Regions from separate parts of the Agromyces molybdatiresistens genome, predicted to be linked through region 2. Evidence: predicted binding sites of a transcription regulator. Region 2 holds the regulator's gene; the other holds the start of a gene.
The links. The regulator HspR, encoded in region 2, represses chaperone genes until heat shock. The targets are predictions, from matches to a motif close to AAGTTGAGTCNNNNNGACTCAACTT.
Positions count from the first base shown of each region.

Region 1: a site for HspR is predicted at 2,837-2,861, ahead of ACULK2_RS04310 (ATP-dependent Clp protease ATP-binding subunit). Genes of this name have one in related genera too.

Region 1 is NZ_CM188258.1:936,581-943,155, reverse strand. It holds gene ACULK2_RS04315 (LGFP repeat-containing protein) at 1-131, shown strand, start outside; gene ACULK2_RS04310 (ATP-dependent Clp protease ATP-binding subunit) at 206-2,821, opposite strand; gene ACULK2_RS04305 (hypothetical protein) at 2,956-5,439, shown strand; gene ACULK2_RS04300 (hypothetical protein) at 5,441-5,956, shown strand; gene ACULK2_RS04295 (ATP-binding cassette domain-containing protein) at 6,374-6,575, opposite strand, start outside.
Region 2 is NZ_CM188258.1:3,666,438-3,675,191, forward strand. It holds gene ACULK2_RS16980 (arsenate reductase ArsC) at 1-209, shown strand, start outside; gene arsA (arsenical pump-driving ATPase) at 279-2,042, opposite strand; gene ACULK2_RS16990 (GGDEF domain-containing protein) at 2,380-3,831, shown strand; gene ACULK2_RS16995 (DUF7882 family protein) at 3,912-4,214, shown strand; gene ACULK2_RS17000 (DUF7882 family protein) at 4,261-4,575, shown strand; gene ACULK2_RS17005 (hypothetical protein) at 4,651-4,929, shown strand; gene ACULK2_RS17010 (EAL domain-containing protein) at 4,914-5,696, opposite strand; gene ACULK2_RS17015 (heat shock protein transcriptional repressor HspR) at 5,827-6,249, opposite strand; gene ACULK2_RS17020 (DnaJ C-terminal domain-containing protein) at 6,249-7,250, opposite strand; gene ACULK2_RS17025 (nucleotide exchange factor GrpE) at 7,343-8,005, opposite strand; gene dnaK (molecular chaperone DnaK) at 8,008-8,754, opposite strand, start outside.

The sequences.
Region 1 (6,575 bases), 1.2 Mb from region 2:
TCACCACCGCCCTGGCGATCCCACAGCATCTTCGTGGCACCACCGGAACACTGCGGATCTCCGTCAACGCGAACGGCAGCTCGAGCCAGGATTGGTTCCAGCTCGTCTCCGCGCGCCTCACCGCGGCCTGACCATCGCACGGCCCGCTCACGAACCGGACGGATCCGGCGCGCAGTTCCCGCGCCAGATCCGGCCCGTGAAGAGGTCAGGCGGCGTCAGACAGGGTGACCGTGGCGTTCGGCACGGATGCCACGACGAACTCGCCGTCCGCGGCATCCACCCGCACCGCCTCGCCGTCGCCGAGGGCGCCGGTGACGAAGAGGTCGGCGATGCGGTCGTCGATCTCGCGCTGGATCAGACGGCGCAGCGGGCGGGCACCGTACTCGGGCTCGTAGCCGCGCTCCGCGAGGAGCGCCACCGCGGCATCCGCCACCTCGAAGCCGATCTCGCGAGCGGCCAGGCGAGCGGATGTCGCCCCCAGCATGAGGCGCACGATCTGCGCGATCTCCGCCGACGAGAGCTTCTGGAACAGCACGATCTCGTCGATGCGGTTCAGGAACTCCGGCCGCATGGCCTCGCGCACCTTGCCCATCACGCGGGCCTTCACGTCGTCGGCCGACGAGAACCCCGAGCCATCCGTCGACGCCACGAAGCCGAGCGCACCCGACCGCGACGCGAGGAACTCCGAACCGAGGTTCGAGGTCATGATGACCACCGTGTTGCGGAAGTCGACCGTGCGCCCCTGGCCGTCGGTGAGGCGTCCGTCGTCGAGCACCTGCAGCAGCAGGTTGAACACGTCGGGGTGCGCCTTCTCGATCTCGTCGAACAGCACGATCGAGTAAGGGTTGCGCCGCACGCGCTCCGTGAGCTGGCCGGCCTCGTCGTAGCCGACATATCCGGGAGGGGCGCCGACGAGACGCGACACGGTGTGCCGCTCGCCGAATTCGCTCATGTCGAAGCGGATGATCGCGCCCTCGTCGTCGAACAGGCTCGCCGCGAGTGCGCGCGCCAGTTCGGTCTTGCCGACGCCGGTCGGCCCGAGGAACAGGAACGACCCGACGGGCCGGCGGGCGTCGCCCATGCCGGTGCGGTTGCGGCGCACCGAGCGGGCGACGGCGGTGACCGCGTCATCCTGCCCGATGACCCGGGCGTGCAGCTCGCCCTCGAGGTTCGCGAGGCGCTCGCGCTCGCCCTCGGTGACGCGGTTGACCGGGATGCCGGTGGCCCGCGAGATCACGGCGGCGATCTGCGGCTCGTCGACGACGGTCGGCGCGGCCACGCCCTCCGAGGCAGCGGATGCCACGGCACGCCCCTGCGCGGCGGCTTTCTCGGTCGCCTCGTCGAGCCGCTCCTGCACCTTCGAGATCTCGTCGCGGATGCGCGACGCCTCCTCGTAGTGCTCAGCCCGCACGGCCGCGTTCTTGTCGGCCTCGAGGTCAGCCAACCGCGAGATCAGCTCCGAGACATCCACCTTCACGCCCAGCTTGAGGCGCAGGCGCGCGCCGGCCTGGTCGATGAGGTCGATGGCCTTGTCGGGCAGCACGCGGTCGGTGAGGTATCGGGCGCTGAGCTCGACGGCGGCGCGGAGGGCGTCGTCGGTGTAGGTGACGCCGTGGTGGTCCTCGTACGCGGCACGGAGGCCGTGCAGGATCTGCACCGCGTCCTCGATGGACGGCTCCCCCACGCGCACCGGCTGGAACCGGCGCTCGAGCGCGGGGTCCTTCTCGATGGTGCGGTACTCCTTGAGCGTGGTCGCACCCACGAGGTGCAGCTCGCCGCGGGCGAGGCGGGGCTTCAGGATGTTGCCCGCGTCCATGCCGCCCTCACCGGCACCACCGGCGCCGACGACCGTGTGCACCTCGTCGATGAACACGATGAGCTCGCCCTTGTGCTCGGCGATCTCCTCCATCGTCTTGGTGAGGCGCTCCTCGAAGTCGCCGCGGTAGCGGGTGCCGGCGAGCATGCCGGGCAGGTCGAGCGCGACGACCCGCTTACCGAGCAGCGCCTCGGGCACGTTCTCCTCGACGATCGCGCGGGCCAGGCCCTCGACGATCGCGGTCTTGCCGACGCCGGCCTCGCCGATCAGCACGGGGTTGTTCTTCGTCCGGCGGCTGAGGATCTCGATGGTCTGCTCGATCTCGTCGGCGCGTCCGATCACGGGGTCGAGCTCGCCGTTCGCGGCGCGCTCGGTGAGGTCCATGGCGAACTTGTCGAGCATGGGGGTGGCGGATGCCGCGGCATCCGTCTGCTCGCCGTAACCGTCGTTCGCGGTGTCGGTGCCCTCGCCCTGAGCGGATGCCACGTGCTCGCCGAGCCCGGCCGCCAGCGCGTCGGCGGTGACGCCGGCCCGCGCGAGCACCTGCCCGGCGGGGGCGTCCTGCCCGAGCACGAGCGCGAAGAAGAGGTGCTCGGGGTCGATGTACGTCGACCCGCTCGAGCGTGCGACCTGGTACGCGTGGAACAGCGCGCGGCTCGCGCTCGGGGTGATCATGGCCGAGTTGACGTCGGCGGTGTCGGATGCCGCGGGCAGCCGCGCCTCGGTCGCCGTGATGATGCGCTCGGGGCTCGCGCCGACGCGCGTGATCGCCTGCGCGACGGACTCGTCCTCGACGATGACGCGCAGGATGTGCAGCGCGTCGAGCTCGGTCTGCCCGCGCTCGAGCGCGAAGCGCCCGGCGCGCTGCAGGATGCTCTGGGTGCGCGAGGTCAGGAACCGGCTGAGGTCGATCGACCGCGCCTGCCTGGCCTGCTCACCCGCGAGGTAGCGGCTCAGGAACTCGTCGAACGAGCTCGAGCCGGCCTCGTTGAAGTCGTCTGGCACCTAGGTCCTCCTGGGCACTTGAGTTGGGTACGCTCAAGTTCAACGTGGTGGAGCTGCGGGTATTCCCGTCCGAGCGACCCGCGGGATGGCATGTCGCTCGCCCGCGGGTCGGACCCGGAGAATATGTTGTCCTCATGATCCCCTTCGATCGTGCCGCCTCGTCGATGGATGACCTTGCAGTCGAGATACGCCAGGCCGTCGACGACGACGTCAACGAAGCGGACACCCGACTGAGAATCATCAATCATCTCCTGACGGACGTTCTGGGCTGGCAAGACCGCGAGGTTCGCGCCGAGGAGCACACCGAGTCGGGATTCATTGACTACCACGTGGGTCAGGGAGGGGCGCATTTCGTCCTTGAGGCCAAGCGTGTGGGGCTATCATTCGAACTCCCTGCGGGCACTGGCGCTGCAGTCTTGTCCCTGCCGGGCCTCACGCGCGGAACTATCGGGCGGCCACTGCGAACCGCCCTGGAGCAGGCTGCACGATACGCACAAGAACGAGGCATCCCAGTCGCGGTTGCTTTCAATGGGAAGCAGCTCGTGGCATTCATGGCGTCACGATCCGATGGCATTCCGCCGCTCGAGGGAAAGGCACTCGTCTTTGGCTCGCCCGACGCCATGGTAGACGAGTTCTTACTGCTGTGGAACGCACTCTCACCGGAGGGAGTGCACGATCGTCGACTCCAACAACTGCTCAAGGCCGGGGCATCACTACCTCCGGAGCCGCTCTCGTTCCGACTGACCAACTACCCCGGAAGCCAACGGCGGAACGACCTCCAGACTGGCCTGCAAATCTTGGGAGACCTGTTCCTCGGCGATCTCGAGGAGCTACCCGAGCTGCAGGACGAGTTCCTCCGCGAGTGCTACGCCACGAGTGGAGCGCTCTCTCAGTACGCAGAAGTTAGCCGGCAGATCCTCGCCACACGGTACGAAATTCTAACCGAGGTAGGCACCGCATCCGTGGCGCCAATCAACACACGAAGAGGCATGACCAAGGGTTTCTCGGCCGATATTCTTCAGGCCGCTCTTTCAAACCGACCGATCATCTTGCTGGGTGATGTCGGTGCCGGGAAGAGCACCTTCATCGAGCGACTCATTCACGTCGACGCCCAAGAGATTCTCGGCGAGAGTATCTGTATTTACGTCGACTTTGGCTCGTCCTCTGCCCTAAGCTCGCTGTCAGATCACGTTCTGCAATCCTGCATCGATCAGCTCGAATCGAAATACGGGACCGATGTACTAGCCATGAGCTTTGTTGAGGACGCACTCCGCACTCATCTCAAGCGGTTCGAGAACTCGCCGGCCGGCCGGCTCAGAGATGTAGACCCAGCGGCTTACACAGCCGAGAAGGTCGCGTTCATTCAAGAGATTGTTCGCGACAGATCGACATATCTCAAGGCAGCATTTGAGTGGATTACTCGGTCCTGGCACCGGCAAGTCGTGATATTCCTCGATAATGTCGATCAGCGTGACGCCAGCGACCAGAACGGATTATTTCTCATCGCCAACGAACTCGCTCAGCGATGGCCCGCCACGGTGTTCGTAACACTTCGCCCGGAGACCTTTTACAACTCTGAGCGCGAAGGCGCCATCTCGGGGTACCATCCGCGGGTCTTCACCATCTCGCCGCCGCGCACGGACGTGATGCTCCGCCTTCGAGTTAACTTTGCTCTTGATCAATTGCGTGAGAGCGGCCGAATCGGAAATTTCCCGGGCGGTGTTCAGGTTGATAGCGAGAGCCTCGAGATCTTCCTGGAAATGCTGGCAGACAACTTGAAGTCCAACGATCCACTCGCTCGCCTTCTTGACAATCTTGCTGGCGGCAACATGCGACTCGCGCTCCAGTTTGTAACCGATTTCATCGGTAGCGGCCACATCGCCACTCAGAAGATTATCGATGTCCAGCGCGAGAGGGGATACACCATCCCCGCCCATGAGTTCCTCAGGTCGATCATGTTCGGTGACCACCGCTACTACGACCCCGACTCCTCGCCCGTTCCCAACCTCTTCCGCCTTACGACGAGAGACGGACGGGAGCACTTCCTCGCACCGTTGCTGCTCGCGTTTGTGCAGAAGGCTGGCGACGTTGACACGGAGCATGGGTATATCTCTAGTTCCTCTGTCTATGACGGACTTCAGGAGCTCGGCTTCGATCCTGCGCAAATTTCGGAAGCCATTGAGTTCGCGCTTCGTTACCGACTCATTGATGCGACGCGACGGTATGGTCGAAGCACTTCGGACGAGTTGCTTAGAATCTCCACGGTTGGGGCCTACTGCTACAAATCTCTAATTCAAATGTTTACCTATATCGATGCCACAAGCGTAGATATCCCCATCTTGGATGATGAGGTAAGACCCCTTGTCACCGACGCGTATACGCTCGCAGAGCGCGTAGATCGAGCGGAGTTGATTCGGCAATACCTCAATGTGCAATGGAGCCTCGTGCCGGCCAATGAGATCTGGGATTGGCTTGTGGCGAGCGGCGAACTCGCGGTCGACATCGAAAGGGTCCGTCGGCGATTGCCCGTGACTGGCGACTTACCGAACGGGAGCGGAGCCTATCGTGTACGGCAGGCCGCTAGGCCCGAGAGACCCGCCAGAGGCCACATTGGATAACTTGCTTTCGGGATTGATTGGTGCCGCTATTGGCGCAGCGGCTTCCATCGTTGCCGCCATACTTGTGCTGCGGACCGAGAAGGCGAATCGCGCGGCCGAAGGCAAAGCGGAGTTGCGCAGGATTACTTCCGTCGCTTTTGCGCGGGACGCCATCAATATGCAAGAATGCGCAATCAATCAGCGTCGCAATCTCGAGCGGTTCTCAGTAGTCGAGTCCTCGCTGCGTTCGAGTTTGGCACTCTTTCAAGCGCAAATGGTCCTCCCGCAAGAGGCAGCCGTGTCTACGTTCGCAGAGCAGCTGGCCCACTCCGCACGTTTCGCGATGGCGGAAGAATCTAGATGGACGGATCCAGAGGTTTTTCGCAAGAACGGGGTCGGTCCGCTCCTGCGCTGGTCGTCGAGTGACCCCACTTTTCCGCCGGGGTGGTTCAAGGCGCACGTTGCCTCCAACTCGAGCGCATTTAATCAGACGATGTTCGACCTCGAACCCGACGAGGCTCGCAGGGCAATGAACTAGGAGCGTGGCGGGAGCTCCCAGGACGGCGTGCGCTACTCGGGAGCAGCGCGCGCCTGGCCTGAACGTGCACGCCATCTTGGCGTGCGGGCGATGAGGCTCTCGATGTCCTCCTCCCATCACATCGCCAGCACGGACGCTGCACGCCCGGGCCTACCCCGAGTAGCAGCCGTACCCACGACACCGGCTCTCGTCGGCTGGTTCGCGAGGTCCCGGCGCCCAGCACGCTCAGGCGGCGGCGCCTGGCCGGGCGCATGGGCAGGCCCGAGCGGTTCAACGAGACGGTGGGTCGAGGTGATGTCGAGGTGGTTGGCGGGCTCGTCGAGCACGATCACGGCCGCGCCGGAGAGCAGGCACTGCGCCCTCGCCGTAAAGATCCCGCGCCCGCAGCATCCGGAATCGGCTGTGACTGGTACCCCCTCAGAGCGCCCCCGTCGCCGCCGTCTCCCGCACCCGCGGCTCGCCGTCGAACACCAGCAGCCGGTCGGCGAGCTTGTCGACGAAGAAGCGGTCGTGCGAGACCACGATGACCGCGCCCGGGAAGTGCGTGAGCGCCCGCTCCATCACCTGGGTCGAGGTGATGTCGAGGTGGTTGGTGGGCTCGTCGAGCACGATCACCGCC
Region 2 (8,754 bases):
TCGTGCGCGCCGCCGACGCGGTCATCACCATGGGCTGCGGCGACGCCTGCCCGGTCTACCCCGGCAAGCGGTACCTCGACTGGCACCTCGAGGACCCCGCCGGCCTCGACCTCGACGGCGTCCGACGGGTGCGCGACGACATCCGCGACCACGTCGAGCGGCTGCTCGCCGAGATCGCGCCTGCGGCGGCGAACGTCCCGGCGCAGTGATGGCCGATCCGCGATCGCGATGAGCCGGACGGACCGGGAGAGGCGCGGGCCGTCGAGGCGCTCACCTGATCAGCCGACCGTCAAGGCCGCGAGACGAGGCACGCCCACCGGCGCCTCGGCCAGCAACGGGACGAGCGCCATGCGCTTCGCGATGCCGCCCACCCGGGCGATCTGCGCGAGCTCGTTCGCAGCACGTCGTCGGAGGAACGGGGACTGCGGGCCGGCCGCGGCGATGGAACCGTCGACCACCCACGCCCACGGGTGGATGCCGGCTCGCTCGAGGTCGGCGGCGAGTCGCTCGGCCTCGAGGACCGGCGTGGTCTCCGGCGAGGTGACCAGCACGACCTTGGTCAGCCCCGGATCCTGCAGACGCATGAGCGGCGTGATGAACCCCGTGGCGCCACCCATCTGACGTGCGATCTCGCGGTGGTACGAGCCGGTGGCGTCCAGCAGGAGCAGGGTGTGACCGGTCGGTGCGGTGTCGACGACCACGAACCGGCGGCGCGCCTCCGAGATCGCACGGGAGAACTCGTGGAACACCGCGACCTCGTCGTTGCACGGCGACATCAGGTCCTCGGCGAGCGCCGCACGCCCGTCGTCGTCGAGCGCCTTCCCCTTCGTGGCCATGACCCGTTCGCGATAGGCCCGCACCGCGGCATCCGGATCGATGCGCTCGACCGCGAGGTTCGGCATGGTCCCGCCGTCCATGGTCCGCGTGAGGTGGGCCGCGGGATCCGTCGTCGTGAGCAGGACCGAGTGGCCACGATCGGCCAACCGGACCGCGATCGCCGCGGCGATCGTCGTCTTGCCGACACCACCCTTTCCCATGCAGAGCACGAGACCGTGACCGTCGCGTTCGATCTCGTCGACGAGAGAGGACAAGGGCGGGTACTGCGGCGGCGGCTGCGGGGCGGTGCCGCCCATCCGGCTGGCGCGGCCGGCGGAGCGACGGCCCTCGCCGGCGAACAGGGCCCGCACGGCGTCGACGCCGACGATGTTCTCGGCCTGCAGGTCGATCACATCCCGGGGCAGCGCCGCGATGCGGGGCGGGAGGGCCGCGATCGCCTCCGCCTCGCGACGCCGAACCATCGATGCGAGCGGCTCGTCGCCGGCGTCAGCGGGAAGCACGCCGTTCACCACGACGTACCCTCCCGTCATCCCGATCTCGCCGAGTTCGCCGAAGGTGCGCTCGAGCTCGGCGAGCGAGGATCGCTGGGCACGGGTGACGAGGACGAGTCTCGTGCGATCGGGGTCGGTGAGCACGTCCACGGCGTTCGCGTACGTCGCCGTGTGGCGCTCCAGGCCGGAGAGCGGCCCCAGACACGATGCATCGCCGCCAGCGGTGAGGAACTCGCTCCAGGATCCGGGCAGCTGGAGGAGCCTGATGGTGTGGCCGGTCGGCGCCGTGTCGAAGACGACGTGGTCGAAGCCGGCCGCCTCGCCGCCATCGAGGAGCAGGTCGGTGAACTGATCGAACGAGGCGATCTCGGTCGTGCACGAGCCGGACAGGCTCTCACGGACGCCCTCGAGTTCGGAGTCCGGCATCGCGTGCCGCAACGGGCTGAGGATGCGCTGCCGATACGCCTCCGCGGCCTGCTCGGGATCGATCTCGAGGGCCGACAGCCGCGGCACGGACGCGATCGCGGTGACCACGTTCCCGATCGTCGCCCCGAACACCTCGCCGATGTTCGAGGCGGGATCGGTGCTCACGAGGAGGACGTGCCTCCCGGCATCCGCCAGCGCCACCGCCGCCGCGCAGGCGACGGAGGTCTTGCCCACGCCGCCCTTCCCAGTGAAGAACAGGAATCGTGGTGCATCCTCGAGGAACCGCATGCGACCTCCTTCGGATCCTCGACGATCCTGACGCACCCGGGACGCCGACATCGGGACCTCGGTCTCACCGCTCCGATCCACTACACGCGAGCATGGCTCGGGTCAACCCCTCTTGACTCGATCCGGAAGAATACGGGCCTGATGCTGCGGGCCGGATAGAGTCACTGAACCGACGTGCAGCGTTCGCTTCTGCGCGACCGAAACCTCGCCGGCGTTCGCGCCGACCCGATCACCTGGGGGTCCGCATGAGCTTCAGTACGCCCGCATGCCGCGGCGACGCCGTTGCGGTGCACGCCCGGGTCATCCCTCGACCGGCACGGTCGCTCGGACGCGTCCGATGACGATCTCCGACACGCAGACCTCGATCGGCGGCGGCGCTCGCGAACTGGACTCGTCGTACGCCGATCTCTTCCACGTCGCCCCCTGCGGCTACCTCACCACGACGCCCGACGGCGTCATCACCCGCGTGAACGGCACGCTCGAGGCCTGGACCGGGCGCTGCGCCGCGGAGCTGGTGGGATCCCGATTCGTCGACCTGCTCGCGACGGCCGGCCAGCTGTTCTACGAGACGCGCTACGCCACGGTGCTCGAGCAGTCCGGCGAGGCGCGTGAGGTCGCCCTGTCGATCCGGTGCGCCGACGGACGCGACCTTCCCGTGCTCGTGAACGCCATCCGCGTACCCGCCGAGGACGGACGGCAGGAGGAGATCCGGACGGCCGTGTTCGACGCCACCGAGCGGCAGGAACGCGAACGCCAGCTCCTCCTGGCCCGCCGGCAGGCGGAGGCGTCCGAGGCACGGGTGCGACTCCTCCAGGACGCCTCGATCGCCTTCGGCCTCGCCATGAACGAGCAGGAGCTCGCCGAGGCCCTCATCTCGCGCGCGCGGACCGGCCTCCTCGCGGTCGGCGCGGCCGTGCTGCTGCTGAACGGCAATCAGGAGACCGGGGTGATCGCCGACGGCGTGCAGGTCGACCCGCTGCTCTCGACCGCGATCGTCGGTCTCGTGTCGCAGGCGATCGAGACCGGTGAGATCGTCACCGTCGAACGGCTCGAGCAGGCGGACGCGATCGCCCCCGACCTCGGCTCCGCGATGCGGGAGCAGCACCTCTCCGCGCTCAGCATCGCCCCGCTCCGCGGCGCCACGGGAACGAAGGGCATCCTCCTGTGCTTCTACGATCGCGACCAGGACTTCGACGCCGAGACCCTCGCCGTCGAGGCCGCGATCGCGCGCCACGCCGCCCAGGTGCTCCGTCGGGTCCGGCTCCAGGACGAGCTCGCGCACCGGGCGCTCCACGACCAGCTCACGGGACTCGGCAACCGGAAGCTGCTCGAGGAGCGACTCGACGCCGAGATCTCGGGCGCCGAACGCGACGGGCGACCCCTCTCGGTCGTGTTCATCGACCTCGACGGCTTCAAGCCGATCAACGACGAACTCGGCCACCGGCTCGGGGACGACGTCCTCGTCGAGGTCGCCGGGCGGCTGCGCCATGCGGCCCGGGCGTCCGACCTGGTCGCCCGGTACGGTGGGGACGAGTTCGTGGTCGTGTGCCGGAACGCGGATGCGACGTCCGCTGGGGTGCTCGCGGAGCGGTTCAGGCTCGAGGTCGAGCGGCCGCTGCGGAGCCTCCCGGCGAGGTACGCCGTGGCCGCGAGCATCGGCGTCGCGACGTGGGATCCCGGACTCCGGTCCGGACCGGTGGAGACCGACCGGCTCCTGCACCTGGCCGACGAGGCGATGTACGTCTCGAAGCGGACGGGTCGCAATCGCGTGACCTCGGTCTCGGCGTAGCAGCCGAGACGATCCGGCGCCGACCCACCCCGTCGGTGCCCTGCACACCCGTGCACCCGATGCCTGAGGAAGGAGGCGACATGGGAACCCTGGAGTACGACTCCAAGCTCTCGGCGGCGTTCGACGACCGGACGCTCGCGCACCTGCAGGTGGTGATCTGGTCGAAGCTTCGACGCGGTGAGCACTTCGCGTTCACCTGGGTCGACGAGGAGGCCGCATCACCCCGGACGTCGGTCTGGTGCAGTCCGACGATCCCGATGACGTTCCAGTTCGAGCAGGCGGAGGTCCCCGAGCTCAACCCGCAATGGCTGGAACTGCTGACCAAGGCCGCCAACTCGGCCGGCGGGCTCCGACTGCTCCCCGAACCGGACACGGGCGCATGACGCCGCACCGCACGCCCCCGCACCGGCTGACATCGAGAGGAATGGCATGGGCACGCTGATCTACGGTCCGCGCATCTCCGAGTTCGAGATCGAGGACCGCACACTCGCGCACCTCCAGTTCGTCATCGCGGCGAAGCTGCAACGGGGGGAGCAGTTCATGTTCACCTGGAGCCACGGGGTCGAGCGCGGCAGCGGTCGCAGCGCGATCTGGATCAGCCCCTCCGCGCAGGTGCATTTCCGGTTCAGCGGCAATCGCGCGCCGCAGCTCAATCGGGTCTGGCTCGAAGTGCTCATGGACAGCGCGAACAGCCGCGCCGGCCTGCACTGGGTGCCGGAACCGGCCGAGGGCGCACCCAGCTGATCCGCCCGGTTCGGTTCCGGCGCCGATTCCCCGACCACCTCCCACCTCCCACCTCCCACAGAACGGAGACACATCGTGCTGATCCATCGTCTGACCGTCGACGGCAAGGACTACTTCCTCCCCGACCCCGTCGACGAGCTGCGTGCGAAGGTCCTGGAGGCCGTCAAGGCCGGCGGCGGCTACGTCAACATCCCGCCGCTGCGCGGCGGCCCGGGCGTCGACATCCTCTTCTCGCCGGGCATGCCCGTCACCTGGACGCAGCTCGACATCGGCGAGGGCGAGGGCCCCGGCACCGGGTCGGGCTCGAGCGGCGGCCCCGACGAGACCTTCCCGGACCCCTACAGTTCCCTCTGACCCGGACCGGCGGCCTCGGCGGCGAGGCGCTCGGACATCTGCTCGGGCCGAATCGGACGCCCGAACAGGAAGCCCTGCGCGCGATCGAAGCCGAGGCGCCGGACCGCGTCCCACTGCCGTTCGTTCTCGACCCCCTCGGCGACCGAACGCAGGCCGTGTCGCCGGGCGTACGCGACCAGTGCGGCGGCGACCTCGTCGTCCTCCGGGAGGCGCTCGATCACCGAGCGATCGACCTTGACCTCGCTGATCGGCAGGCCTCGAGCTCGGAACTCGGCCTCGTCCACGGTCCGGACGTCGTCCAGCGAGATCCCGAGGCCGAGCGCGCGCAGCCGGTGGAGCTCATCGGTGGCGGATGCCGGCGACGGACGGGACTCCGTGAGCTCGAGCGTGAGGAGTGCCGGAGGGTGCGCGAACTCGCCGAGCCGGCGCAGCACTCCGTCGGCGAAACCGGCGTTCGCGAGCTGGACGGCCGCGACGTTCACGGCGATCTCGATGCGCCGATCGGCTGCGAGGAGGGCGGCACCGTACCGGCACGCCGCCCGGAGCATCGCGTCGCCGAGGGCGTCCATCGACCGGCTCTCCTCCGCGATGGGGATGAAGTCCTGAGGAGGGATGACGCCGCGCTCGGGGTGGTACCAGCGGCTCAGCGCCTCGAGCGCCGCGGTGTCGCCACTCGTCGCATCGACCTGGGACTGGAAGACGGCGGCGATCTCACCGCGGGCCGCCGCGCGCGGCAACTCGCGGATCACCCACTGCTCGGATCGCATGTCGCACCTTCCCCGCCCCGGATGGGGACCTGAGCATTCTGCCCACGGTATCCGGAATCGGTCAAAGCGCTTGGCATCAGGATCGAGATCTGTATAATCCCGCTGCAGTGGGATCGGCGCGCGCCCGGTGTCAGCCCCGCTCGAGCGGTCGCCACACCACGACCGCGTTCTCGCGCCGCACGCGCGTGCCCGACCGGAGCGTGACGACCTCGCCCTCGGAGCCGGCTGCGAACACGCGGCGGCCCGGGCGGTTCAGCATCTCGTCGGCGAGCGCGCGTTCGAGTTCCCGCACGCGCACGCGCAACTCGTTCACCTCATTCTCGAGCCCGAGCACGCGGCGGATGCCCTCGAGGCTCACGCCCTCGCTCGAGAGCTGCTGGATCTCACGGAGCTGCGCGACGTCCCGCATCGAGTAGCGACGGGACTTGCCGGCGGTCCGCTTCGGGGAGACGAGTCCCATGCGGTCGTACTGGCGGAGCGTCTGCGGGTGCATGCCCGCCAGCTCGGCCGCGACCGAGATGACGAACAGCGGGCTCTCGCCATCGACCTGCATCAGGCGCTCCGGGCCTTGGCGAGGAGGTCCTCGCGGGGGTCCTCGTCGGGCAGCAGGCCCGAGAACTCGCGGAGCTTCTCCTCCGCGTCCTTCGACAGGTGCGCCGGCACCGCGACCTGGACGACCGCGAGCAGGTCGCCCGTGCCCTTCCTTGTCTCGACGCCGCGACCCTTGACGCGCAGCACGCGCCCGCTCGGGGTGCCGGGCGCGACACGCAGCTTCACCGGCTCGCCGCCGAGGGTGGGCACCTGGATGGTCGCGCCGAGCGCGGCCTCCGCATAGGTGACGGGCACCGTGACGCGGAGGTTCAGGCCGTCGCGCTCGAACACCGGGTGCTTGCGCACCTTCACCGTGAGCACGATGTCGCCGGCCTCGCCACCGTCGGGCGACGGGTGCCCCTTGCCGCGCAGGCGGATCTTCTGGCCGTCGGCGACGCCCGCGGGCACGTTCACGCTGATCTCGCGGCCCTCGGCGGTCTGCAGCGTGATGCGGTCGCCCTTGGTCGCGGTGATGAAGTCGAGCGTGGTCGACGCGGTCACGTCGCGGCCCTTCGTCGGGCCGCCGTAGCCGCGGTAGCCGCCGGTCGGCTGGCCGAAGCGGCCGCCGCCGAAGAGCCCGCCGAGCAGGTCGTCGTAGTCGCCGCCGGGCGCGCCGCCCTGGCGGAATGTGTAGCGGGTGCCGCCGCCCTGCTGGCCGAACATGCCGCCGAAGACGTCCTCGAAGCCGCCTGCGCCGGCACCGCCCGGCGCCGTGAAGCGGGCGCCGCCGCCCATGGCGCGGACCGCGTCGTACTCCTTGCGCTCCTCGGGATCGGAGAGCACGGAGTTCGCCTCGCTGATCTCCTTGAACTTCGCCTCGGCCGCGGCATCCCCCGGGTTCTGGTCGGGGTGGTATTTGCGCGCGAGCTTGCGGTACGCCTTCTTGATGTCGGCGTCGCTGGCGTCCTTCGAGACGCCGAGCGTGGCGTAGAAGTCCTTGTCGAACCAATCCTGGCTGGCCATCGGCGCCTCCTCCCTCGAAATCTAGCGGGTGATGAGCGGCCGACCCGCAGCGTCCGGTCGATGACCGGATGCCGCGGGCCGGCCGCCGTGCGTCACGCGGGCGTCTTGACGACGACCTTGGCCGCGCGCAGCAGCGTGCCGCCGAGCAGGTACCCGGTCTCCACGACGTCGGCGACCGTGTCGACCTCGATCTCGTCGGAGTGCTGCTGGAAGATCGCCTCGTGGCGCTGCGGGTCGAAGGGCTCGCCGACCTCGCCGAACTTGGCGAGGCCCAGCTTCTCCACCGAGGCGCGCAGCTTCGCCGCGATCGTCGCGAACGGGGTGTCCCCGTCGAGGTCGCCGTGCTTCTCGGCCCGGTCGAGGTCGTCGAGCACCGGCAGCAGCACCGCGACCGCCGCGCCGATCGCGCGCTCCCGCTCCACCTCGCGATTCGCCTCGGTGCGCTTGCGGTAGTTGGCGTACTCCGCCGTCACCCGCTTGAGGTCGGCGAGGTGCTCCGCCGACGGATCCTCGACCTCGGCCTGCGCCGCGTTGAGGATGTCGTCGACCGTCAGCTCCTCGTCGCCCTCGGCGACCGTGTCGGCGTCGGCTGCGTCCGGTGAAGCGGATGCCGCGGCATCCGTCGCACCGGGCGCCCCCGCGGGAGCGGACGCATCCGCCCCCTCGGGCGCCTTGCGAACCTCACCCGTCTCGGGGTCGATCCGCCGCTTGTCCCGGATGATCGGCTCGTCGTGGTTCTGGTTCTCGTCGGCCATGGTTACTTCTTCTCGTCCTCGTCGTCGATGACCTCGGCGTCGACCACGTCCTCATCGGAGGACTCGGCACCCTCGGCGCCCGACGCGTTCGCGTCCTCGCCGGGGTTGGCGCCGGCCGTGGCATCCGCCTGCTGGCCCTGCGAGTAGATCGCCTCGCCGAGCTTGCCCTGCGACTGCGAGAGCTTCTCGAACGCCGACTTCACCGCGTCGTCGTCGTCGCCGGCGAGGGCCGACTTCAACGCGTCGACGTCGCCCTGGACCTCCGACTTGACGTCGGCGGGGAGCTTGTCGTCGTTGTCCTTGATGAGCTTCTCGACCGAGTAGGCGAGCTGCTCGGCCTGGTTGCGGGTCTCGGCGGACTCGCGGCGCTTCTTGTCCTCGGCTGCGTGCTCCTCGGCGTCGCGGACCATGCGCTCGACGTCCTCCTTGGGCAGCGCCGAGCCGCCCGAGATCGTCATCGACTGCTCCTTGCCGGTGCCCTTGTCCTTCGCCGACACGTGCACGATGCCGTTGGCGTCGATGTCGAACGTGACCTCGATCTGCGGGATGCCGCGGGGCGCCGGGGCGATGCCCGTCAGCTCGAACGTGCCGAGCGGCTTGTTGTCGCGGGTGAACTCGCGCTCGCCCTGGAAGACCTGGATCGCGACCGACGGCTGGTTGTCGTCGGCGGTCGTGAAGGTCTCGCTCCGCTTGGTGGGGATGGCGGTGTTGCGCTCGATGAGCTTGGTCATGATGCCGCCCTTGGTCTC